One region of the Dickeya lacustris genome, then DNA from elsewhere that is predicted to be linked to it. Evidence: predicted binding sites of a transcription regulator. Region 1 holds the regulator's gene; the other holds the start of a gene.
What was found. The regulator CRP, encoded in region 1, controls carbon source genes, mostly activating them, when cyclic AMP is high. The targets are predictions, from matches to a motif close to ATGTGANNNNNNTCACAT.
Positions count from the first base shown of each region.

Region 2: a site for CRP is predicted at 1,328-1,345, ahead of O1Q98_RS00860 (2-hydroxycarboxylate transporter family protein). Genes of this name have one in related genera too.

Region 1 covers NZ_CP114280.1:2,972,471-2,977,434, reverse strand. Annotated here, with positions in the region: gene O1Q98_RS13470 (hydrolase) at 1-933, shown strand, start outside; gene O1Q98_RS13465 (YheU family protein) at 938-1,171, shown strand; gene O1Q98_RS13460 (phosphoribulokinase) at 1,457-2,326, shown strand; gene O1Q98_RS13455 (OsmC family protein) at 2,366-2,773, opposite strand; gene crp (cAMP-activated global transcriptional regulator CRP) at 3,099-3,731, shown strand; gene O1Q98_RS13445 (3-keto-L-gulonate-6-phosphate decarboxylase UlaD) at 3,839-4,486, opposite strand; gene O1Q98_RS13440 (L-ribulose-5-phosphate 4-epimerase) at 4,738-4,964, opposite strand, start outside.
Region 2 covers NZ_CP114280.1:194,000-198,963, forward strand. Annotated here, with positions in the region: gene O1Q98_RS00855 (ATP-binding protein) at 1-978, opposite strand, end outside; gene O1Q98_RS00860 (2-hydroxycarboxylate transporter family protein) at 1,401-2,768, shown strand; gene O1Q98_RS00865 (fumarylacetoacetate hydrolase family protein) at 2,832-3,710, shown strand; gene citC ([citrate (pro-3S)-lyase] ligase) at 3,809-4,795, shown strand; gene citD (citrate lyase acyl carrier protein) at 4,830-4,964, shown strand, end outside.

The sequences.
Region 1 (4,964 bases):
ACTATGCTGCCGCGCTTGCTGCGCCGCCGCCCGGTACTTCAGCCCCTCTGGCAGACGCTGACGCTGCCAGACGGCGATTTCGTTGAGCTGGCCTGGAGTGAAGACCCGCAAGCGGCGCGACACAAACCCCGCGTGGTGCTGTTTCATGGTCTTGAGGGCAGTTTTCACAGCCCTTACGCCCACGGCATGATGGCCGCCTGTCAGCAACGCGGCTGGCTGGCGGTGGTGATGCATTTTCGCGGCTGTGGCCGCCAGCCCAACCGTATGGCACGGGGCTATCACGCCGGGGAAACCGATGATGCCAGCTACTTCCTTGGCTGGCTCTCACACACCTTCGGCAGCGTGCCTACTGCGGCCATCGGCGTCTCTCTTGGCGGCAACATGCTGGCTTGCCTGTTGAGCCGACAGGATAGCGCTCACCGGCCTGACGTCGCGGCGATTATCTCCGCGCCGTTACAGCTCGAGCCGTGCAGCCGTCGGCTAGAGCGCGGATTCTCGCGCGTTTATCAGGGCTATTTGCTCAATTTGTTGCGCCGCAATGCCTTGCGTAAGCTTGCCGCCTACCCGAACTGCCTGCCGGTTTCCGCCGAGCGGCTGCGCAAAATACGTCATCTCAAAGAGTTCGACCAGCTCGTCACGGCACAGTTACACGGGTTTGCCGATGCCGATGATTACTACCGGCGCAGCAGCGCGCTGCCGCGACTGGCGCAGATTCGCCAGCCCTTGTTGGTGGTTCATGCCAAAGATGACCCATTCATGACCGCCGATGTCATTCCCGAACTGTCGCAATTGCCGGACAACATCCATTATTACCTGACCGAACACGGTGGCCATGTCGGTTTTGTCAGCGGCACCTGGCGTCAGCCACAATTATGGCTGGAGCAGTGCGTCCCCGACTGGCTGACGACCTATCTGGAACCCAACCGGAGCTAACACCATGATAATCCCCTGGCAGGAACTGGCGGCCCCCACGCTACAAAACCTGATTGAAGCCTTTGTGCTGCGCGAAGGCACCGATTACGGCGAGCATGAACGCTCGCTTGAGGAGAAAGTTGCCGCCGTCGAGCAGCAACTCCGTCAGGGCGAGGTAGTGCTGGTGTGGTCTGAACTGCATGAAACCGTCAATATCATGCCGCGCAACCAGCTTGGCCGCACTGAGCGCAACGCATGATGAGATGAATTGCGCCAAACGCAAATTGGCGTGGCGGCAAGCGGCAAATAGGCTAACAATGGCCGCAGACGCCTGACGGCCAGCAGGAATTCGGTTATAACGATCGGTTTATCACGATCTGGTTATCACGGCAGATAGGCGGGCCGAAGGAAACCCGTCTGGCGACAGCGGCTTTCCGATAGCGCCCGGCATCAGAACGTCCTCAATAATAACAACGCTTAATCACAACAACGGTTATCGCACCAGGATGGCCCGGTTTCGCAGCATCAATCAGCGGAGGTTTGCATGTCACATCAGCACCCGATTATCGCAGTCACCGGTTCCAGCGGCGCCGGAACCACCACCACCAGCCTGGCATTTCGCAAAATTTTCCAGCAACTTAACCTGCGCGCCGCGCTGGTAGACGGCGACAGTTATCACCGCTATACCCGACCGGAAATGGATATGGCTATCCGTAAAGCGCGCGATGTGGGTCGTCATATCAGTTATTTTGGGCCGGAAGCCAATGACTTTAGCCAACTGGAGCAGGCATTTATCGATTACGGTCGCACCGGCACCGGCCAGACCCGCAAATACCTGCACACCTATGATGAGGCCATTCCCTACCATCAGGTGCCGGGAACATTTACGCCCTGGGAGCCGATGCCGCAGCCGACCGACCTGCTGTTTTATGAGGGGCTGCATGGCGGCGTTGTTACCGCCCAGCATAACGTCGCACAGCACGTTGACCTGCTGGTGGGGGTGGTGCCTATCGTCAATCTGGAGTGGATACAAAAACTGGTGCGTGACATCAACGAGCGCGGCCATTCGCGCGAAGCGGTGATGGACTCGGTGGTGCGCTCAATGGAGGATTACATCACCTATATCACCCCGCAGTTTTCCCGCACCCATATCAACTTTCAGCGTGTCCCGACGGTTGACACCTCGAATCCGTTTGCCGCCAAAGCCATTCCCTCAATGGATGAAAGCTTTGTGGTGATTCATTTTCAGGGGCTGGACAACATGGATTACCCCTATCTGCTGGCGATGCTACAGGGGTCGTTTATTTCACACATCAATACGCTGGTGGTGCCGGGCGGCAAAATGGGGCTGGCGATGGAGCTGATTATGACACCGCTGGTGCGGCGACTGATTACGGGTAATGGCCTTGCCTGACACGGTGCGACGGCGATGAAGCCGCCGCGAGCCGGTGCGTTAACCCTGCGCTACCACTTCATGGCTGTGCGTTATCTGCACCGCTTTTTCCAGCATCAGCGCCACCGAGCAGTATTTTTCCGCTGACAGCGACACCGCGCGCTCAACGGCTTTTTCCGATAGCGCGTTGCCCGTGACGATAAAGTGCAGATTGATAGCGGTGAACAGGCGCGGCGCCTCTTCACGCCGCTCGGCGCTCAAACGCACTTCGCAATCCGTTACGTCATGGCGACCTTTTTGCAGTATGGAGACCACATCAATGGCGCTACAGCTGCCCGCTGCCATCAGCACCATTTCCATCGGGCTGGGCGCTTTATCGCCTGAATTGCCATCCATCAGCACCTGATGACCGGATGCGGACTCACCTAAAAACGTCAATCCCTCAACCCACTTCACCCGAGCCTGCATAATTTTGCCCTCAATCAACTATTTTTGAAATTTTGCACCGCTCATGTACAAAAAAGCCTGATAATCAGAGCTTAATCATGCTGAAGCGAGACAACACGAGACACTACACTCAACCTGTGTTACAAACGGAGGACGTAAACCCGTGTGTGTCGGGCTGCTGCCTGACTGCCATCGGTTTACCGGCGTCATTGATAGACCGTCTCCGTATCATCCCTGACGTCATTCCGCCAGGACGGAATTTGAATTATAACTATGTTATCACGCCGTACAGGGAACTCTGAGCCCTGTGATTTGCGCAGTGAATTACAACAGAGGATAACAGCGAATGGTTCTCGGCAAACCGCAAACAGACCCGACTCTCGAATGGTTCCTTTCTCATTGTCACATTCACAAGTACCCATCGAAGAGCACTCTGATCCATCAGGGTGAAAAAGCAGAGACGCTTTACTACATCGTAAAAGGCTCGGTTGCCGTGCTGATTAAGGATGAAGAAGGCAAGGAAATGATTCTGTCTTATCTGAATCAGGGCGATTTTATCGGCGAGCTTGGCTTGTTTGAAGATGGGCAGGAGCGCAGTGCATGGGTTCGGGCAAAAACTGCCTGTGAAGTCGCTGAAATTTCCTACAAAAAATTCCGCCAGCTTATCCAGGTTAACCCGGATATTCTGATGCGCCTCTCCTCGCAGATGGCCCGTCGCCTGCAAGTCACCTCGCAGAAAGTCGGCAATCTGGCATTTTTGGATGTCACAGGGCGTATCGCACAGACCTTACTGAATCTGGCCAAACAACCGGATGCCATGACCCACCCGGATGGTATGCAGATCAAGATTACCCGTCAGGAGATAGGCCAGATAGTCGGCTGTTCCCGTGAAACTGTCGGTCGTATCCTGAAAATGCTGGAAGACCAGAATCTTATCTCCGCTCACGGTAAAACCATCGTGGTTTACGGCACGCGCTGATCGGGCGTCAGCCCGTTTTCCATCTGAACGGGTTTTTTAATATCAGCAAGGGCGGCCAATGGCCGCCCTGCTTATTTTGCGTATCGGTGAGTGTCGCGGGCGACGCGTTACGACCAGTATTTATTGATCTCGGTGCGCAGAGCCTCAGCCGTCGCTTTACCGCTCTCAGACGCCAGCGCACGGCCAGCAATAAAGGTCTTGGCGCTAATCCCCTCAAACAGATGAATATCCTGCGGCACAATACCGCCGGTAATTGACAGCTCCAGCCCCAACTCAGACAGCGCGCGCATCCGGCCAAGATCGTCATGCGTCCAGTTGACCCCGGCGAGCTCGGCATCGCGCGAGCGGTGATAAATCGCCTGCGTAATGCCCATATCGACCCACTGACGGGCATCATCAAGGTTCCAGTTGCCATACAGTTCAATCTGGATTTCCCCGCCAAACTCATCGGCCACTTTTTTGCAGGCCGCAATAGTGGCAACGTGCGCCGCCGCTGAAACGGTTATCCAGTTCGCCCCGGCAGAGAATGCCATGCGTGCCAAAATAGCGCCGCCATCGGTGGTTTTCATATCACACACAATAATGTGTTTGGGGTGGCGCTCACGCAGCGTGCGCACCGCCGTCATGCCTTCAGCAAAGGCCAGAATGGTGCCTACCTCAATGACTTCAACAAACCCGCTGACGCGGTCAGCAATCTCAATCGCTGTTGCCAGGTCAGTCGAGTCCAGGGCGATTTGCAGCATAGGTTTAGTCATAACTGATTCCTCTCCAAGAGTGAAAATAGTGAAATCACCGGATTGCGAGCGAGCGCGGCCCGTGGCCTGATGCCACTATTTATTTCAATGGTTCTCAATACACTATTTCAGGTCGCTGGCGCAGACCGTCGATGAATAAAAGCAATAAGGTTTAAACGTAATAAAGCTTAAAAATAATAAAGCCTGGAAATAAATATTGTTTAAAAATAACTACTGTTTAAAAATAACCACCGGTTAAAAATAAATAAGCTTTAACGCTGGCCGTAATAAGCATTCGCGCCATGTTTTCTGAAATAGTGTTTATCAGAAAGCGCCTGATCGATATGAATCGTCGGATTAAGCAAGCGGGTAGACAGCGCCATCGCCGCCACCTCTTCGAGCACCAGCGCATTGTGTACTGCATCCATCGCGTTTTTCCCCCAGCAGAAGGGCGCATGCCCGGTTATCACCGCACCCGGTACGGCCAGCGGGTCGAGAT
Region 2 (4,964 bases), 1.6 Mb from region 1:
GACCTGACTTAACTGCATACTCAGCGTGTGAATATCATTTTTGTCGCGAAAGCTGATGACCCAACCTTGTAATTCGTCCTCAAGCATAATGCGAACCCGGCTGGCAATGACCGTCACCTGATTGAAGCGGCAAATCTCATCATGTGTATCGTTTTCCCACATGGTGTCGCAGCAGAAAAAGGGCACCGGTGTAATGACATCGTCTATCGGTAAGCCGCGCAATTGCCAGGAAGGCATGCTGAGTCCAAGCAAATCTTTGGCAGCGTGGTTGATAACCGCGATACGCCGCTGCTGATCAATAGCAATAACCCCTTCATAAATAGACTCCAGCAGCGCTTTTTGTTGACGAACCAGCAGCCTTATTTCTAGAGGCTCCAGACCAAACATCTGCTTTTTCAAATTGCGGGAAAACCACCATGAAAAGAAGAACAGCGCGACCAGCATGACGGCGATGAACAACCCGACACTGGCCACTTTGCTCCATGTCAGGTTATCAATGCGTTTTTTCAAATACCCCACAGAGACAATACCAATAACGCGATCGCCATCCATAATCGGTGCTTTGCTGCGCAGAGAAATGCCGATGGCGCCTCGACGTAACGTAATAGAGCTTTGTCCATCGAGCACCTCTTTGTTATCTCCGCCGATCATTTCGGTGCCCAGCAGCGAAGGCTCTTCGGAATGATAGAGGTGCGTGGCCGTGTTATCGCCAATCACGATAAAGCTGGCATCGCTGCGCGCTTTGATCTGATCAACCAAATTATCGATAGTGGTGGTGTCGCGCTGTTTTACCGCGTCAACCAGTGAAGGAATAATCGCTATCTCTCTGGCTTGAATCTGGGCCCGGCTCCCAAGTTCATCATAGAGCTGTTGATCCACGGCGCGATAATAGTAAACGCCAGCGCTGATAAGCAGTAACGAGAAAAAGATCATCAGGTAGATAAACAGTTTGATATGAAAAGGAAGTTTTACAGCCATATTGTGCCTATTACCTGTGGAGTGCTGAATTGACGATAGCTAATTTATCATGAAAGGCGTAAAAAGAAGGGGCTAAAAAACCGTCTTGTGAAGCGCTACGCGTAAAAAGTGGTATTGATATTTATTGGCATTTTTGAATTCCCTGTGAAATAAAGATTACTTTTTATTTCATAAAATTTACTTTTTATAAACATGAAGTTTATTTATTGTTCACGATGCCTTTTACGCCATAAAAACCATAAAAATTATGATGCGGGCGCTATTTCTGTTGGTTTTTAATTTATTGATTTAAATGAATAAAAATATTAAAACCATTAAAACCATAAGTGCCATTAAAACTCATTTTTTAATTTGAAGATTGTCACATAATAATAGGACTTGACCTCTTACTATGCCCGGGAAAATAACAAGGGGAGAAGGTTATGAGTACCACTGATGATTCTTATATTGTTGTGAAAGAGGAGGCCTCTGGGCAGGCTTCATTAAAAGAAAAGTGGTGGCATGTTCTGGATAACTACAAAATTGGTGTTATTCCAGTGCCGCTGTTTATTCTGGCTGGTTTATTGATTGCGCTGGACTGCCTTGAAGGCAAACTGCCCAGCGACATCGTGGTGATGGTTGCTACACTCGCGTTCTTCGGTTTTGCCTGTGGTGAATTCGGTAAGCGCTTGCCGTTCATCGGAAAAATGGGTGCAGCGGCGATTTGCGCCACCTTTATCCCGTCTGCATTGGTGTATTACGGCTTGCTGCCGCAAGTTGTTGTGGATTCCACCACCAAATTCTATAAGTCCACCAACATTCTGTATCTGTATATCTGCTGCATCATCGTCGGCAGTATCATGAGCATGAATCGGCAGACGCTGATCCAGGGCTTCCTGCGTATTTTCTTCCCCATGCTGTGCGGTGAAATTGTGGGCATGCTGGTGGGTATGGGCGTCGGCATTATGCTGGGCATGGATCCTTTCCAGATCTTCTTCTTCCTGGTGCTGCCCATCATGGCGGGTGGTGTAGGTGAAGGTGCTATCCCGCTTTCTATTGGCTACGCAGCAATACTGCACATGGATCAAGGGGTTGCTTTGGGGCGCATCCTGCCGATCGTGATGCTGGGCAGCCTGACCGCCATCGTTCTTGCTGGCGTGCTGAACCAACTGGGCAAACGCTACCCACACCTGACGGGTGAAGGCGATCTGATGCCGAATAAAGCAAACAGCCCTGAACAGGCTCCGGCTTCGCTGACCAGCACTCTGAGCGGCAAAATGGACCCGGCTAACCTGGCTGCAGGCGCGCTGTTGGCTATCCTGCTGTACATGATCGGTATGCTGGGCCACAAACTGATTGGTCTGCCTGCACCGGTTGGCATGCTGTTTGCTGCGGTTATCGTGAAACTGGTTAACGGTGCTTCCCCGCGTCTGCTGGAAGGCTCTCAGGTGGTGTACAAATTCTTCCAGACTTCTGTGACCTATCCGATTCTGTTCGCCGTTGGCGTGGCCATTACCCCTTGGGAAGAGCTGGTGCATGCCTTCACGATTACCAATCTGCTGGTGATTGTGTCCACTGTTGTGGCACTGGTCACGACCGGTTTCTTTGTTGGTAAGAAAATCGGTATGCATCCAATTGATGTTGCCATCATCTCTTGCTGCCAGAGCGGGCAGGGCGGTACTGGCGACGTGGCTATCCTCACTGCTGGCAACCGTATGGTGCTGATGCCTTTTGCTCAGATTGCGACCCGTATCGGTGGCGCGATCAACGTCTCCGTGGCTTTGCTGGTTCTCGGCAAATTCTTGGTGTGACGGTTTACGACAAAAACAAATAACGCCGCAATACGTTGCGGCTTTATTGAAACAGGAAAGATTATGAAACTTGCAAGTTATCGCCATCAGGGCAACAACAGTTACGGTATTTACACCTCCGCCGGGCTGATTGATTTGGGCCGTCGTCTGGGCGAACGTTACCCCGACCTCAAAGCGCTGCTGGCCGCCGATGCGCTCGACGTGGCCGCCGCCTTCCAGGGAGAGACCCCGGATGTGGCCGTCGCTGACGTCACCTTTCTGCCGGTGATTGTCTCGCCTTCCAAAATCCTCTGCGTCGGCATGAACTACGCCGACAAGCGCAAGGAGTTCAACGAGCTGAACCCGGCCCCGACGCTGTTCGTGCGCTTCCCGGATTCGCAGACCGGCCACGGCACCCCGGTGCTCAAGCCGCACTACTCCAGCGAGTTTGACTACGAAGGCGAGCTGGCGGTCATCATTGGCCGCGACGGGCAGAACATTGCCCGCGACGAGGCGCTCGGGTTTGTCGCCGGTTACAGCTGCTACATGGACGGCTCGGCGCGTGACTGGCAGCACAGCTGGTTCACGGCGGGCAAGAACTGGCAGAAGACCGGCGCGTTCGGGCCGTACCTGACCACCCGTGACGAAATCCCCGACCCGCATGCGCTGGCCATCCGCACCTACCTGAACGGGCGGATGGTGCAGGATGACACCACGGCGAGCATGATCCACAAGGTGGCCGACCTGATTGAGTATATCAGCACCTTCACCGCGCTCAGTGCCGGTGACGTCATCATTACCGGGTCGCCGGGCGGGGTGGGCAAGAAGCGTAATCCGCCGCTGTTCATGCAGCCGGGTGACAGCATCGAGGTGGAGATAGAGCATGTCGGCCACCTGCGTAACACCATCGGCGAAGCCGCGCGGCCGGTCAGGGCGCGTCAGGCCGTGGCCGTCGGTCACTGAGTCGCCCGGTCGGGCCGCGAGCAACCAGCAGGATACCCCCATGTATGCCGATGAGAGTGTGACATTTACCCCCCCACGAGGTGGCGCGCCACCCCCGGGTGCTGACGGACGTCGGGCCGCTGCTGGCGCGTTGTCAGCTGGGCCTGGACGACGATATCGAATTTTTTGTGGTGGGCCGCCACCAGGGGCGCGTGGTGGCGTGCGCCGGGCTGTGCGCGAGCACCATCAAGTGCGTGGCGGTTGACCCGGATTACCGCGAGCTGAGTCTGGGGGTGACGATAGTCAACGAGGTGGTGCAGTTTGCCGCCGGACGCGGGCTGTTCCACCTGTTTCTCTACACGCGGCCCTGCAATGTGCCGGTGTTCCGGGGCTGCGGGTTTTACCCGCTGGCCTGTTACGAGGACCAGGCGGTGCTGATGGAGAACACGCCGATAGGCATCCGGCAGTATTGCCAGACGCTGGCGTCGCAGGCGAAGCCGGGGGCGCACATCGGGGCCATCGTGATGAACGCCAACCCGTTCACGCTGGGGCACCGCTATCTGGCGGAGCAGGCGGCAGCGGCGTGCGACTGGCTGCATATCTTCGTGGTGCGCGAGGATGCGTCGTTCTTTCCGTTCAGCGAGCGGCTGGCGATGGTGCAGCAGGGGGTGTCACACATCCCGAACCTGACGGTGCATGCCGGGTCGCACTACCTGATATCGAAGGCGACCTTTCCGGGGTACTTTCTCAAGGAGGCGCAGCGCATCACCGAGGCGCACGCGGCGCTGGATTTGATTATCTTCCGGCGTTACATCGCCCCGGCGCTGGGTATCACGCGGCGTTTTGTCGGCACCGAGCCGTTCTGCCCGGTGACGCGGCACTACAACGCGGCGATGCACCACTGGCTGGAGCAGCCGGGCCGGGTGGCGGCGCCGGCGCTGGAGGTGGTGGAAATCGAGCGCGCGCGGGAGGCGGCGGGGCAGGCGATATCGGCATCGGAGGTGAGGCGGCTGCTGGCGCAGCGGGAGTTTGAGGCTATCCGCGAGAGGGTGCCGGCCACCACATTTGTGCAGTTACAGCGCTATGGCGAGCTCGCCTGCGCGTAACGCGTTTTTAGGTATCAAGCAGGTAAAACACACCATGAATATAATCAAGGAAGCCCTGGCGGGCACCTTCGAGTCCAGCGACCTGCTGGTGAAGGTGGCGCCGGCCGAGGGTGCGCTGACCGTGGTCATCAACAGCGAGGTCATCAAGCAGTTTGGCGGGCAGATACGG